4 regions of the Nocardia sp. CDC519 genome follow, and region 4 is predicted to be linked to each of the others. Evidence: riboswitches for the same ligand, from Rfam matches in the RefSeq annotation. Region 4 holds a riboswitch; each other region holds the start of a gene.
What was found. Region 4 has a riboswitch for S-adenosylmethionine ahead of AC5W7N_RS23240 (ABC transporter substrate-binding protein). Riboswitches for the same ligand answer to the same signal wherever they lie in the genome.
Positions count from the first base shown of each region.

Region 1: linked by a shared signal. The riboswitch ahead of AC5W7N_RS02905 (aminotransferase class V-fold PLP-dependent enzyme) and the one ahead of AC5W7N_RS23240 (ABC transporter substrate-binding protein) in region 4 are both predicted to bind S-adenosylmethionine.
Region 2: linked by a shared signal. The riboswitch ahead of AC5W7N_RS29625 (PLP-dependent transferase) and the one ahead of AC5W7N_RS23240 (ABC transporter substrate-binding protein) in region 4 are both predicted to bind S-adenosylmethionine.
Region 3: linked by a shared signal. The riboswitch ahead of AC5W7N_RS06640 (rhodanese-like domain-containing protein) and the one ahead of AC5W7N_RS23240 (ABC transporter substrate-binding protein) in region 4 are both predicted to bind S-adenosylmethionine.

Region 1 covers NZ_CM183377.1:666,734-670,202, reverse strand. Annotated here, with positions in the region: gene AC5W7N_RS02910 (Pls/PosA family non-ribosomal peptide synthetase) at 1-1,055, opposite strand, end outside; SAM riboswitch class IV at 1,259-1,372, shown strand; gene AC5W7N_RS02905 (aminotransferase class V-fold PLP-dependent enzyme) at 1,418-2,737, shown strand; gene AC5W7N_RS02900 (flavin reductase family protein) at 2,926-3,396, opposite strand.
Region 2 covers NZ_CM183377.1:6,437,546-6,441,014, reverse strand. Annotated here, with positions in the region: gene AC5W7N_RS29635 (M20/M25/M40 family metallo-hydrolase) at 1-73, shown strand, start outside; gene AC5W7N_RS29630 (YbhB/YbcL family Raf kinase inhibitor-like protein) at 96-623, shown strand; gene AC5W7N_RS29625 (PLP-dependent transferase) at 608-1,219, opposite strand; SAM riboswitch class IV at 1,307-1,417, opposite strand; gene AC5W7N_RS29620 (NADP-dependent isocitrate dehydrogenase) at 1,709-2,926, shown strand; gene AC5W7N_RS29615 (NAD(P)-dependent oxidoreductase) at 3,070-3,469, opposite strand, start outside.
Region 3 covers NZ_CM183377.1:1,481,543-1,485,011, reverse strand. Annotated here, with positions in the region: gene AC5W7N_RS06650 (DJ-1/PfpI family protein) at 1-127, opposite strand, end outside; gene AC5W7N_RS06645 (O-succinylhomoserine sulfhydrylase) at 242-1,456, opposite strand; gene AC5W7N_RS06640 (rhodanese-like domain-containing protein) at 1,453-1,869, opposite strand; SAM riboswitch class IV at 1,889-2,003, opposite strand; gene AC5W7N_RS06635 (Rv0361 family membrane protein) at 2,069-2,539, opposite strand; gene AC5W7N_RS06630 (FAD-dependent oxidoreductase) at 2,705-3,469, shown strand, end outside.
Region 4 covers NZ_CM183377.1:5,153,044-5,156,512, reverse strand. Annotated here, with positions in the region: gene AC5W7N_RS23245 (ABC transporter permease) at 1-157, opposite strand, end outside; gene AC5W7N_RS23240 (ABC transporter substrate-binding protein) at 154-1,782, opposite strand; SAM riboswitch class I at 1,860-1,953, opposite strand; gene AC5W7N_RS23235 (glycosyltransferase family 2 protein) at 2,142-3,359, opposite strand; gene AC5W7N_RS23230 (LppM family (lipo)protein) at 3,395-3,469, opposite strand, start outside.

The sequences.
Region 1 (3,469 bases), 2.1 Mb from region 4:
CCCTCGCCCACCGGATTACCGGCGGCGTCGACGACGGCCAGATCCCAGCCGTCCAGCGGCAAACCGATGCGCACCGGCCAGTTCCCGTCCAGCAGCGCCGCGCACGCGACGACGGTGGTTTCGGTGGGGCCGTAGGTGTTCCACACCTCGCGTTCGGATTCCGGGTCGCCCGCCAGACGTTCGGCCAGCTCCGGCGGCACGGCCTCGCCGCCGAAGATGAGCAGCCGCACCGGTTCCAGCGCTTCGGCGGGCCAGGTCGCCGCCAGCGTCGGCACGGTGGAGACGACGCTGATCTCGTGCCGCACCAGCCACGGACCGAGATCGGCGCCGGTGCGCACCAGCGCGCGAGGTGCGGGGACCAGACAGCCGCCGTGCCGCCAGGCCAGCCACATCTCCTCACAGGAGGCGTCGAAGGCCACCGACAGTCCGGCCAGCACCCGGTCGCCGGGGCCGATCGGGGCATCGCGGAGGAACAACCGGGCCTCGGCGTCGACCAGGGCGGCAGCGTTGCGATGGGTTACCGCAACACCTTTCGGCGTGCCGGTGGAGCCGGAGGTGAAGATGATCCAGGCGTCGTCGGCGGGGGAGGGCTGCTGCGGCCCGTCGGGTTGCCCATCGTTTGCCGTGCTGGCGTGCTCGGTCGCTTCGATCCCGGCGGCGGTGACGATCGCGGTGACCCGCGCCTCGCCGAAGACCAGGCGGGCGCGTTCGTCGGGATCGTCGGCGTCCACGGGTACGTAGGCCGCGCCCGCGTGCAGTACCGCGAGAATCGTGACGTAGAGCTCACGGGTACCGGACGGCATCCGCACCCCGACGCGGTCGCCGCGCCGCACCCCCGCCGCGCCGAGGCGCTCGACCGTCGCGGCGATCTCGGCGAGGAGCTCGGTGTAGGTGAGGGCGGTATCGCCGTCGTCGATGGCGGGGGCGTCCGGATGGGCACGTGCCGTCTCGGCGAGGATGTCGACCAGCGTTCGCGCAGGTGGGGCGAGGGTCGAACGTAGCAGCGGATCGAGCTCCTGGACCGAACCATCGGTGTCGATCTGCGGCTGGAGCATCACGTCCGGCCCACCTTCCTCAGCACTGTCCGGCAGTAACCATGTTCGGCGGTACGGCCTCACCAACTAATTCTCGAAGACGGTTGTTTCATACGAGGGTTACCAATGGGCAAACGGAAAACACCCCGGTGACCAGTAGTCAACGGTACCCGCAGCGCGGGACGGGTTGACAGCGGCGCGGCCGGTCTGCCAATCTCGCCACAGGTCATGAGTGCCAGCGTCAAGCCCCGGCTTGCTGGCCGGCAACCCTCCTCCGCGGTGGGGTGCTCCGGGTGACGACCGGGCCGACGCCCGACCGGGCGCGGCAAGCGCGGACTCGACGAATCCTCTTTCGCGGGTCCCTAAGCCGATGGGATGACGTGATGACCGCTGTGTTCGATCAGACCTGTGCCGCCCTCGCCAGGGTCTCCGGAGACGACCTCCAGGTACCCCTCGTACAGGGCGGGACCTGCACTTACGCCAATTTCGACTATGCCGCGAGCGCGCCCGCGCTGGCTCAGGTCGCCGACCGGGTGCAGCGGCTGCTGCCGCTCTACGCCAGCGTGCACCGCGGCGCCGGCTACGCCTCGCGGATCTCCACCGAATGCTATGAGGCCGCCCGCGGTTCGGTGGCCCGGTTCCTGGATGCGGCAGACGACCAGGTGGTGGTCTTCACCCGCAACACCACCGACTCGCTGAACCTGCTCGCCGCCTGCGTGCCCGGCGACACGGTGGTGCTCGATGTCGAACACCACGCCAATTTCCTGCCCTGGCAACGGCGTGGGCGGCGCGTGGTGGCCGCGGCCGATACCGTCGAGGAGACGATTCGCCGGCTCGTCGCCGAGTTGTGCGCGAAACCGGCTGCGCTGCTGGCGGTTACCGGTGCCTCCAATGTGACCGGGGAAGTGCTGCCGCTGGCCCGGCTGGCCGAGATCGCCCACCAGTGCGGCGCCCGCATCCTGGTCGACGCCGCGCAGCTGGCACCGCATCGGCGAATCAGCCTGCGCGAGTGCGGCATCGATTATCTCGCTTTCTCCGGTCACAAGCTGTACGCGCCGTTCGGCGCGGGGGTGCTGGTGGGTAAGCGGGATTGGCTCGATGCGGCGCCGCCGTACCTGGCCGGCGGTGGTGCGGTGCGTGAGGTGCGCGTCGACGGCACCGAGTGGGCACCCGCGCCGCAACGGCACGAGGCCGGTTCGCCGAATGTGCTCGGTGTCGCGGCCCTGGCCGCTGCCTGCGACGCACTGTCCGAGATCGACGCCGAGCGGGTGATCGCGCACGAACGGCGGCTCGCCGAGCGGCTGCGCGCGGGCTTGTGCGCGATCCCGGGTGTGCGGCTGCTGCGCCTGTGGTCCGACAGCCCCGACACCGTCGGCATCGTCGCCTTCACACTCGACGGTTTCGCACCCGGCCAGGTGGCTGCGTATCTGTCGGCCGAACACGGCATCGGTGTGCGCGACGGCCGGTTCTGCGCGCATCCGCTGCTGGCCAGGCTGGGGCTCGATGGCGCGCTGCGCGCGAGCATCGGCCTCGGCACCGATTCCGCCGACGTGGACCGGCTGGTCTCGGCGGTCGCCGCGCTCGTGCAGGACGGCCCCGCATGGGATTACACCTGCACCAGCGGGCTGTGGAATCCGAGCCCGGAAACCAGGTCGTTCACCGGCGCCGAGGATGCGGGTGCGGCGCCCTGCCTCATCGGCTGACCGCCGGCACCGGCCACCGAGGTGTTGCGGGATTCTGGACGACCCGGTGCGAGCACTGCCGCCATCGCATCGGCCCCGGGGCGCAGCCGCTTGCCGTCACTCCGTGGCACCCTCTGCGCGGAGCGGCTGGGTGCCGGTGCGTGGTCCAGCAGCCGGTCAGAGCAGGCCGGGCAGGTGACCGCGCCGAATCAGTCCTCGTCCAGCGGGGTGGGGCGGTGGTAGCGCCCGTTGTGATACAGCAGCGGCGCGGCCGCCGGCTTCTCCTCGGTGGCGTCGTGCACGCGGGTCACCCGGCCGACGATGAAGGTGTGATCGCCGATGGGAATGCGCTGCTCGACGGTTGTGCGCAGCCAGATCGGCGTACCGTGCAGGACCGGTTCGCCGGTGTCCAGCGTGGTCCACAGCGACCGGTCGGTGAAGCGTTCCTCGGCGCTGCGCGCGAACCGCTGCGCGATATGGCGCTGATGTTCGCCGAGGAAATGGATCACCACCGAATCCGCCTCGCTCATCGCCGCCAGGCTCGACGAGGTGTGCGCGATATTGAACGACACCAGCGGCGGTTCCAGCGACAGCGACGCGAACGAGGTCGCCGTGAACCCGACCGGGCCGTTCGGCGACGACAATGTCACCACCGTCACCCCGGACGGATAGTGCCGCATCGAGGCGCGGTACTGCTCGGCGGTGATGCCGCTCAGGTCGTCGGGCACCCGCAGCCGGGCTTCCGCGGCGGTC
Region 2 (3,469 bases), 1.3 Mb from region 4:
CGACGAACGGGTCCCGGTCGACGCCCTCGAATTCGGCACCCAGGTGCTGGAACACTTCCTGTTGCACAGCTGAACCGATCCGAGATGAGGAGCCAATGAGCTACAACCCCTATGACGCTCTCCCGCAGGTCCCGTCCTTCACCGTGACCTCCGACGATGTGGCCGACGGCCAGAGGTTCGGCAACGACCAGGTCAGCGGCGTGTTCGGGGCCGGAGGCAAGGATGTGTCGCCGCAGCTGTCGTGGTCGGGTTTCCCCGACGGAACCAAGAGCTTCGGCGTCACCGTCTTCGACCCCGACGCACCGACGGCCTCCGGTTTCTGGCATTGGGCCGTGGCGAACATCCCCGCCACGGTGACGTCGCTGCCGGCCGGTGCGGGCAGCCAGGGCGGTGAACTGCCAACGGGTGCGGTGCAATTGCGCAACGACGGCGGCTTCGCCGGCTTCGTCGGCGCCGCCCCACCTTCCGGGCACGGACCGCACCGCTACTTCATCGTCGTGCACGCCGTCGACGTCGACTCCCTCGACATCCCCGCCGACGCCAGCCCGGCCTTCCTCGGTTTCAACCTGTTCTCCCATACCCTCGCCCGCGCCACCCTGGTCGCCACCTACGAGCAGAACTGAGCAGGACAGGCGACGGTGTTATCGACGATCAACGGCACCCCGGCCGCGTGCGCGACCTCGGCGATACCGGGAATGTCGAAGACCACGCTGCTGGGGTTGGCGATGGTCTCACCGAAGAACGCCTTGGTGTTCGGGCGCACCGCGGCCCGCCACTGCTCGAGATCGTCGGGATCGTCGACGAAGGAGACCTCGATCCCGAGCTTGGGCAGGCTGTAGCGGAACAGGTTGTAGGTGCCGCCGTACAGGTGCGGGCTGGACACGATGTGATCACCCGCGCCCGCGAGGTTCAAGATCGCATAGGTCTCCGCGGCCTGCCCCGACGCCACCAACAACGCCGCAACCCCACCCTCGAGCGCGGCGATCCGCTGCTCCACCACATCCTGGGTGGGATTCATGATCCGGGTATAGATATTGCCCGGCTCGGCCAACCCGAACAACGCCGCCGCATGATCGGTATCACGAAAGGCATACGACGTCGTCTGATAAATCGGCAACGCGCGGGCGCCGGTGCTGTCGTCGGGCGCTTGTCCGGCGTGGATCTGCTTGGTCTCGAAAGACCAGGTCGCGGTCGGATCGGGCGCTGTGGCGTCGGTCAAGGAAGGCTCCAAAGGTTGTTCGCCGGGATTACGGGGTTATCTGTGCGCGAGCGACAAACAACAACAACACATCTCGGTGACCTCCTACGCGCGCGCTTGCTTCCGACTCTCGGAAGCCCGGTCCTCACCCGGAGCACCCCACCGCTGCAGGAGGGTTGCCGTCCAGCTAGCCGGGGCTTTGCACTGGCTCTCATGACCTGACCGACATCGTAACCGGCGCCATGTCGCGGACCGAACCCCGGCTTCCCATGTCCGGGATCGGAGGCGAGTGACCTGCGGCGGAATCGACGGCGGAGCGTAATCCGCCTCACACCCTGCCCTACCCGCGCGGTGAGATAGCCACCAGCAGTACGCTTGTCTTGTTTGCACCAGACGTCTCGCGGACAACACGAGGCGTATACGTTGTCTGTTGAACAGCTGGGGTCCGCTCACAAGCGTGTTCGCCTGGCCGTGCAATGAGGGCACCATCCTAGGAGGACACGAAGATCCATGTCCAAGATCAAGGTTGAAGGCACCGTCGTAGAACTCGACGGCGACGAGATGACCCGGATCATCTGGCAGTTCATCAAGGACAAGCTGATCCACCCCTATCTCGATGTGAACCTCGAGTACTACGACCTCGGCATCGAGTACCGCGACAAGACCGACGACCAGGTCACGGTCGACGCGGCGAACGCCATCAAGAAGCACGGCGTCGGCGTGAAGTGTGCCACCATCACCCCCGACGAGGCCCGGGTCGAAGAGTTCGGTCTCAAGAAGATGTGGCGCTCGCCCAACGGCACCATCCGCAACATTCTCGGCGGCACGATCTTCCGCGCGCCGATCATCATCTCCAACGTTCCGCGCCTGGTGCCCGGTTGGACCAAGCCGATCATCATCGGCCGTCACGCCTTCGGCGACCAGTACCGCGCCACCGACTTCAAGGTCTTCCAGGGCGGCACCGTCACCCTGACCTTCACCCCCGACGACGGCAGTGAGCCGATCGTGCACGAGGTCGTGAAGATGCCCGAGGACGGCGGCGTCGTCATGGGTATGTACAACTTCAAGAAGTCGATCGAGGACTTCGCGCGGGCGTCGTTCAACTACGGCCTGCAGCAGAACTACCCGGTCTACATGTCGACGAAGAACACCATCCTGAAGGCCTACGACGGCATGTTCAAGGACACCTTCCAGGAGATCTTCGACGCCGAGTTCAAGAGCCAGTTCGACGCCGCGGGCCTGACCTACGAGCACCGCCTGATCGACGACATGGTCGCCTCCTCCATGAAGTGGGAGGGCGGCTACGTCTGGGCCTGCAAGAACTACGACGGCGACGTGCAGTCCGACACGGTGGCGCAGGGCTTCGGCTCACTGGGCCTGATGACCTCGGTGCTGCTGACCCCGGACGGCCAGACCTGCGAGGCCGAGGCCGCGCACGGCACCGTCACCCGGCACTACCGCCAGCACCAGCAGGGCAAGCCGACCTCGACCAACCCGATCGCGTCGATCTTCGCCTGGACTCGTGGTCTCGAGCACCGCGGCAAGCTGGACAATACCCCCGAGGTGATCGGCTTCGCGCAGACCCTCGAGGACGTCGTCATCAAGACCGTCGAGGGTGGTCAGATGACCAAGGACCTCGCGCTGCTCGTCGGCGGTGACCAGGGCTACCTGACCACCGAGGAGTTCTTGGCCGCGCTGGACGCCAACCTGGCGCGCGCCCTCCGCTGAGCCGGTTTCGGCAGACCGAACCGCTCGACAGGACCGCTGCCGGCCGTGCGGCGCCCCTACCGAGGCGCTGCGGCCGGCGACATGGTCCGGCTGAAAACGGGCACCCCGCACATCATGCGGGGTGCCCGAAGTGTTTTCCGGGGTCAGTGCACGGCGGCCGGACGCCCGGCGAGCAACCCGGTGACGGCGGCGGTGAAGCTGTCCGCGCCGCGACCCGCCTCGGTCTGGGTGTCGAACAGCCGTTGCAGCGGGTCGAGCAGTTCGGTCGACACACCCTGGTTGCGCGCGGCCGCCCGAATGTTGTCCAGCCCGATCCGATTGGCGGTGAGGTCGGAGAAGTTCACCGGGAACTCCCGCGAATCGATCTCGGCGGCCAGCGTCGGCAGCAGCTCGAGCAGTGACCGCAGCCACGGGATGAGGTAGCCGTCGGTGAATGCCGTCGCGCCGACGCCCTCGCTGCCCACCATGGCCACCGCTTGGAAGAAACCGCCGAAGAGGCCGTACATGCCGGCCAGCACCGCCATATCGTGCAGTCCGGCCAGT
Region 3 (3,469 bases), 2.9 Mb from region 4:
TGCGGACCTGAAAGCTACCGGGTTCGCGCTGCAAACCCACGTTGTGGTTGATCTGCGCGATCGCCGCACCCACTTCCCAGTCGGCGAGCAGATCGTAAACGGCTACGTGCACTGTCTTCGTGGTCATGACAGTATGCTGTCATGTTTGACAGGATGCTGTCAATACCTCGGATGTGAAAAAGGGCCGGCACCACCGGGCACCGGCCCTTTCCGCAGCGTACGGACGCCGCGGCGAGCGAACTCAGCTCAGCGCGTGCTCCAGATCGCCGAGCAGATCCTCCACATCCTCTAGCCCCACCGAGATGCGCACGACACCGTCGCTGAGCCCGATGGTGGCGCGTCCCTCCGGCCCCATCGCGCGATGGGTTGTGGTGGCCGGATGGGTGATCAGGGTCTTCGCATCACCCAGGTTGTTGGACAGGTCGACGATGCGCAGCCGGTTCAGCACCTCGAAGGCGCGCTTCTTCGCCTCGTGCTCGGGCGCCTTCAACTCGAAGGTGACAACGGTGCCGCCGCCGCTCATCTGACTCGCGGCCAGGTCGTATTGCGGATGCGATTCCAGGAACGGGTATTTCACCCAGCTGACAGCGTCGTTGCCCTCCAGGAACCGCGCGATCCGCAGGGCGGATTCGGTCGAATGCTTCACCCGCAGCGGCATCGTCTCCAGGCCCTTGAGCAGCGTCCAGGCGTTGAACGGGCTGAGCGCGGGGCCGGTGTGGCGCATCAGATTCTTGACCGGCCCGCCGATGTAATCCGCGGAACCGAGGATCGCACCGCCGAGCACCCGGCCCTGCCCGTCGATGTGCTTGGTGCCCGAATACACCACCACATCGGCACCGAGCTCGAAGCCGCGTTGCAGCAGGGGCGTAGCGAAGACGTTGTCCAGCACCACTTTCGCGCCCGCCGCATGGGCCAGCTCGCTCACCCGGCGCACGTCGACCAGGGTCTGCATCGGGTTGGCAGGGGTCTCGAAGAACACCGCGGTGGTCGGCACCGACAGCGCCTGCTCCCACTGGTCGAGATCCTCGCCGTCGACGAACACCGTCTCCACGCCCCAGCGCGGCAGAATCTCGTTGCACACCACGAAACACGAACCGAACAGACTGCGCGCGGCCACCAGCCGGTCACCCGCACCGAGCAGCGCGCCCAGCGCGGTGAAGACCGCTGCCATGCCGCTGGCGGTGGCGAAGCACGCTTCGGCGCCGTCGATCAGCCGCATCCGCTCCTCGAAGGTGGCGACCGTCGGATTGCCGTAGCGGGAGTAGACGAAATGCTCGACGTCACCGGTGAACGCCGCCTCGGCCGCCTCCGCACTCTCGTAGACGAAGCCCGAGGTCAGGTAGAGCGCTTCGGAGGTCTCCTCGAACCCAGAGCGCCGCAGGCCGCCGCGCACGCCGAGGGTGGCCGGACCGACGCCCTCCGGCAGCGGCCGGTCGAACGCACCGCCGGTGATCACGACTGCCGCCAGGGCAGGCCGTCGGCACGCCAGCCGGCGCTACCGCGGTGACCGAACTCGTCGAGCGGGCCCTCGAACCCCTCGCTGACGTTGTACGACGGCTCGATGCCCGCGCTGGTCGCCAGGCTGGCGGCATGCGCCGAACGCTGGCCGGAGCGACACAGGAACACCACCGGGGCATCCGGGTCACGCCCGTCGAGGATGGTGCGCAGCTGCTGGGCGAACTCGGGATTACGCGCGCCGGTGCCGTCGACCCATTCGATCAGCACGGTCTGCCGGTCGATGGCGCTGGTGTCGGGGATGCCGACGAATTTCCATTCGGCCTCGGTCCGCACGTCCACCAGAACCGCCCGGGGATCGTCGCGCAATATCTCCCACGCCTGTTTCGGAGTGATGTCGCCGGCATAAGTCATGTGTGGCACCTTCCTCGAGAATCCGCACTTGCCGCATCTGGCTTCGATGCGCGCCAGGTCGTCACCCGGAGCACCCCACCGCGGAGGAGGGTTGCCGGCCAGCAAGCCGGGGCTTGACGCTGGCACTCATGACCTGAAATGAGATTGCCTGGCCGGGGGTTGCCCTGTCAAACCCCCGATCAGGGCCTTGCGCTGGGGTTCAGTGGCAGACCAGCCAGGTGTTGTCGACCCGTTTCAGGGTCCAGTTCCCGGCTGCCTCGGCGCCATCGACCTTGCTGGTGACGGTGGCGGTCGCGCGGTCGCCCTCGACCTTCAGATCCTCGAGTTTCGTGATTTCTACGGCTTTTCCGGTCTCGCCTTCGTCCAGCCTGCCCGCCATCGGCGAGCGCTTCGGATCGAAGTCCGGGCACACCGCCTCCTCCGGCGGAAGCAGGCCGTAGCGCGAACTCACCTCACCGAAGTCACGCACCGCGGCGGCTACCCGGTCGGCCTCTGTGACATTTTTCTCAACCGGCGAGACCAGCTCGGCGATGACGATGACGGCGAGCACGAGCGCCGCGATCACCGCGGCGATGATGAACGGCGCCATCGACCGGGTCGAATCGCCGGATTCGGGCTCGTCGCCCGGTTCGCGCCGGGCCGCGCCCGGATCTGGCTGCTGATCGCTCATGAGCTGATGATCCCTTGGTCCCCCGAGGCCACTCGCGAGGCCCCCGATAGAATCGGCGGGATCGCGGCCGGTGCCGTGCAGGTGAAATCCAGCCGTGCGTCAAGTTAGCCTAAGCTAAACACCGACGCCCATTAACTGTCTCGACCAATAAGGTGCGCGTAAACGATGACCGAACAGACCGCAGCTGCACGCCCGCTCCGCATCGCGATCGTGGGTGCCGGACCGGCCGGTATCTACGCCGCCGACGCGTTGATGAAGTCGGATGCGGATGTGTCCATCGACCTCTATGAGCGCATGCCGGCGCCGTTCGGCCTGATCCGCTACGGCGTCGCCCCCGACCACCCGCGCATCAAGGGCATCATCACCGCCCTGCACAAGGTGCTCGACAAGCCGCAGGTTCGCCTGCTCGGCAATATCGATTACGGCTCCGACATCACCCTCGACGACCTGCGGGTCTACTACGACGCGGTGATCTTCTCCACCGGCGCCAACGCCGACCGCGCCCTGCCGATCCCCGGTATCGACCTGGACGGCTCCTACGGCGCCGCCGACTTCGTCTCCTGGTACGACGGCCACCCGGATGTGCCGCGCACCTGGCCGCTGGATGCGGAGAAGGTCGCCGTCCTCGGTGTCGGCAACGTCGCGCTGGACATCGCGCGCGTGCTGGCCAAGACCGGCGACGAACTGCTGCCCACGGAGATCCCGCCGAACGTCTACAAGGGCCTCAAGGAGAACAAGGCCGTCGAGGTGCACGTCTTCGGGCGTCGCGGCCCGGCGCAGGCCAAGTTCACCCCGCTGGAGCTGCGCGAACTGGATCATTCGCCGACCATCGAGGTCATCGTCGATCCCGAGGACATCGACTACGACGAGGGCTCCGAGGCCGCGCGCCGCCACTCCAAGCAGGTCGACATGGTCGCCAACACCCTCGAG
Region 4 (3,469 bases):
GGGCGGCCGCGTCCACCGGGGTGCCGCCGCCACCACCGTCGGCCGCGATGGCCACCGGATCCGACGGCAGCAGGTACAGCACGACGAAGGAGATGGTGAACGCCGCCCACAGCACCCAGACCGCGGCCACGCACCGCAGCAGCACATACCGGGTCATGGCCGGCGTCCGCTCAGCCAGGTGTCGAAGAACTGCAACCGTGCCGAGGCGTCGAACTTCAGGTCCTGCACGGCCGGGCCCGCACCGATGGCCTGCGACAACTCGACGGTCGGGATCCACAGTCCCTGATCGAGGATCTGCTGCTGTGCCTGCCCGATCAGCGCCGCCCGTGCCTGTGGGTCCACCGCACCGAGTTGTGCGCTGAGCACGTCGTCGAGAGCCTGGATCGGCGGGCGGACATTGAAATTGCGGCCGTCCAGGCCGAATCCGGTGCGCAGGATGTCGCCGTCGGCGCGGGTGCTGTTGTAGTACAGCGCGTCGAAATCCTTGCTGTTCTGCCGTGCGGTGTACTCGGCAATGGACACCAGGTCCAGCGTGAGGTCCACGCCCACCGACCGCAGCTGCTGCTGGATCAGTTCGAGGATCGCCTGATTACCGGCGAACACCTGACTGAACGTCACCGCGAATCCCAGGCGCTGGCCATCCTTGGCCCGGATGCCGTCCGCGCCGGGCAGCCAGCCCGCCCGATCGAGGGTGGCCCGCGCGGCGTCGGGATCGAAACCCACTGTCCGGGAAAGATCCTGGTAGCCAGGCGTTCTGGAAGCGAGCACACTGGTCGCCGGACGGAACTGCGGCCCGAGCACGGTGTCGACGAGCTCGCGCCGGTCGATCGCGGTGAGCAGCGCACGGCGCACGTCGGGATCACGCAACGGTCCACGGGTCACATTCGGCTGGAATCCGAACGGGATACCCGGATTGGGGGTGCTGAGCACCCGGCCGCCGCCGGCCTCGATCTGCGGCGCGTCCTGGGGGAGCGCGTCGCTGGCCGCATCGAGCTGATCCGAGGACAGCGAACCGGTCCGCACCCCGGATTCGGGCACCACGGTGAACTCGATGCGGTCGAGGTAGGCCTCACCCCGATGGCCGAACACCGCCGAGCCCCAGCGGTAGCCGGGGCGTTTCACCAGCGTGGCGGAGACGTCCTGGCGGTAGTCGGCGTAGGTGAACGGACCCGAGCCGACCGTCGCCGTACCCGCGCAGCGGTCCTCGGCGGGCAAGGCGGTGGTGGCGTCGGCGAGGATGCCGAGCTGCGGCGTCGAGGACGCTTGCAGGAATTGCGTATTCGGCGCGCTGAACTCCACCCGCGCCGTCAACGGATCGACCACCGTGGTGCCGACATAGCCGGTGAGGTAGCTGCTGCCCAGCGGTGCCTTGACGGCGCCGAGGGTGCGCACGATCGAATCGAAGCTCTTGCGCACCGAGTCGGCGGTCAGCGGTGAGCCGTCGCTGAAACTCACCCCGTCGGCGAGGTGGAAGGTGAACGTCTTCGCGTCCGGGGCGATCTCCCAGCTGGTGGCCAGCCACGGCCGCAACTCGCCGGTCTCGGGATCTTGGTCGGTCAGCGAATCGACCACCTGCCGCGTCACATAGATCGTCTGGTTGGTGCCGGCCTGCGCGGGATCGGCGCAGGTCGGTGCCTGTGACAGGCCATAGCGCAACACCCCGCCCGGCTGCGGAGGGCCCGCGTCGGGCCCCGGCGTCGTGGTCCCGGAGCCGCAGGCGGCCAGGGTGGCGGCGGCGGTGAGCACCGCGCCGGCAAAAGCCGCCTTGACGGGTACGGCCATGTCGTCGTCCTTTCTGACACGACCGACGAGCCCGGCGCGGCGCCGCGACGTGCGGCCTGCGGACTCGACCATGTGTGCCTCCATCGGTCCCGGCAGAAGCACCCGCACCCGTTGACCGGGGGGTTGCTGCGACGTCGGCGAGCCAGGTCTCTCGGTCGCTCTGGATGGTGTCGCCGGACCGGAACCGGGTGGGCCTCCGGTCGGGCCGAATCATCATGCGTCGCAGGGAAACCGCAGCACAATGGTAGTAATCAGGGTGAGTTGAGCCCTTGTCCGGCGAGCCGGTGCGCGGTCGGGTAGGGGTGCGAAACGGTGCCGCGGGCGCCTGCTCGGAGAGTGTGAGATCACGGGTCTCGGCCTCACTGCGTGAGCGAGCGGCCCTTCCACACGAGTGTCCGGCGCCGCCGGGCGCGGCGTGAACGTGCCCAGAGATAGAGGTAGGCCGCGACCGATACCGGATGGGCGCACGCGGCGAGGATGTCGTCGCGACCGGGTGCCGCACCGCTGTCCAGGAGGCAGGTCACGAGTCGTCCCGCGACCGCGGCCACATAGCCCATCAGGCCGATCCGCCGGACCCGCCCGTGCCCGGCGATCAGGGCCAGCGGCGGCACCCAGTAGGCGAGCGCGGCAACGGCGCCCACCGCGAAACCACCTGCCGCCGAACCGCCGTAGGCCGACCAGAGCCACCGCGTATACCCGGCCTCCAGTTCGGCCGCATCACGGTACATGCGAGTGCATGCCATCGATCCGGCCGCCACCACTTCGGTGCGCAGGCCCTGACGCCGCATCACCCTGGCGATATCGAGATCCTCGGTGACGCTGCCCGCCACCGCAGCATGCCCGCCGATGGCTCGGTAGGCCGCCGCGTCGAAGGCCAGGAACTGCCCGCACGCCACCGCCATCGACGGGCGCGCACCCCGGTTCGCGAGCGCGATCGGCAGCGTCGTGGCCCACGACCAGCACAGCAGCGGCTGTACCAGTTGTTCGGCGGCCGAGTGCGCGAGTTGCCGCGGCCAGGGCGAGACCAGTGCGCAACGCCGCGCCCGCAATTCGGTCACCGCCGCGGCGATCGCCGCGGGTGCCAGCCGCACGTCGGCATCGACGAAGATCAACGCGGTGGCGCCGGTCGCGGCGGCCGCCTCGGCCAGCCCGGCGCACGCGGCGGCCTTACCGGTCCACCCCGGCTCGGGTTCGTCGTCGCAGCGCAGCACGGTGATGCGCGGGTCGTCGCCGGCCGCGTGCCGCGCCGCCGTCTCGGTGCCATCGGTCGAGCCGTCATCGAGGATCAGCACCCGCAACCCGGGCACACCCGTCTGCGCGCGCAGATCCGCGACCAGCCGCGGCAGCCGCTCGGCCTCGTCGCGCGCGGGGACACAGACGGCCACGGGCTCGGGCACCGGCGGGCCCGGGCGCAACCGGCGCATCGTCAGCAGATTCCCCACCGCGACAGCGCATCCCGCCACCGCGATCCCGGCGCCCACCCGCACCGCCCGCGCGACCAGCGGATGCGGTTCGCGCCGCGCTCGCGCATCGGAAGCGGCGCGCCGACGCCGCAACCCACCAGCCCCGCCGGTCATCGTCGCTCGACCACGCCGGGCCGGCACACCCTTACCTACTTACTGCGCACTTCGCGCCACCAACGGCCGAGGTCGAAGCTCGGTTCCGGGGCGTTCGGCGGCGCCGGATT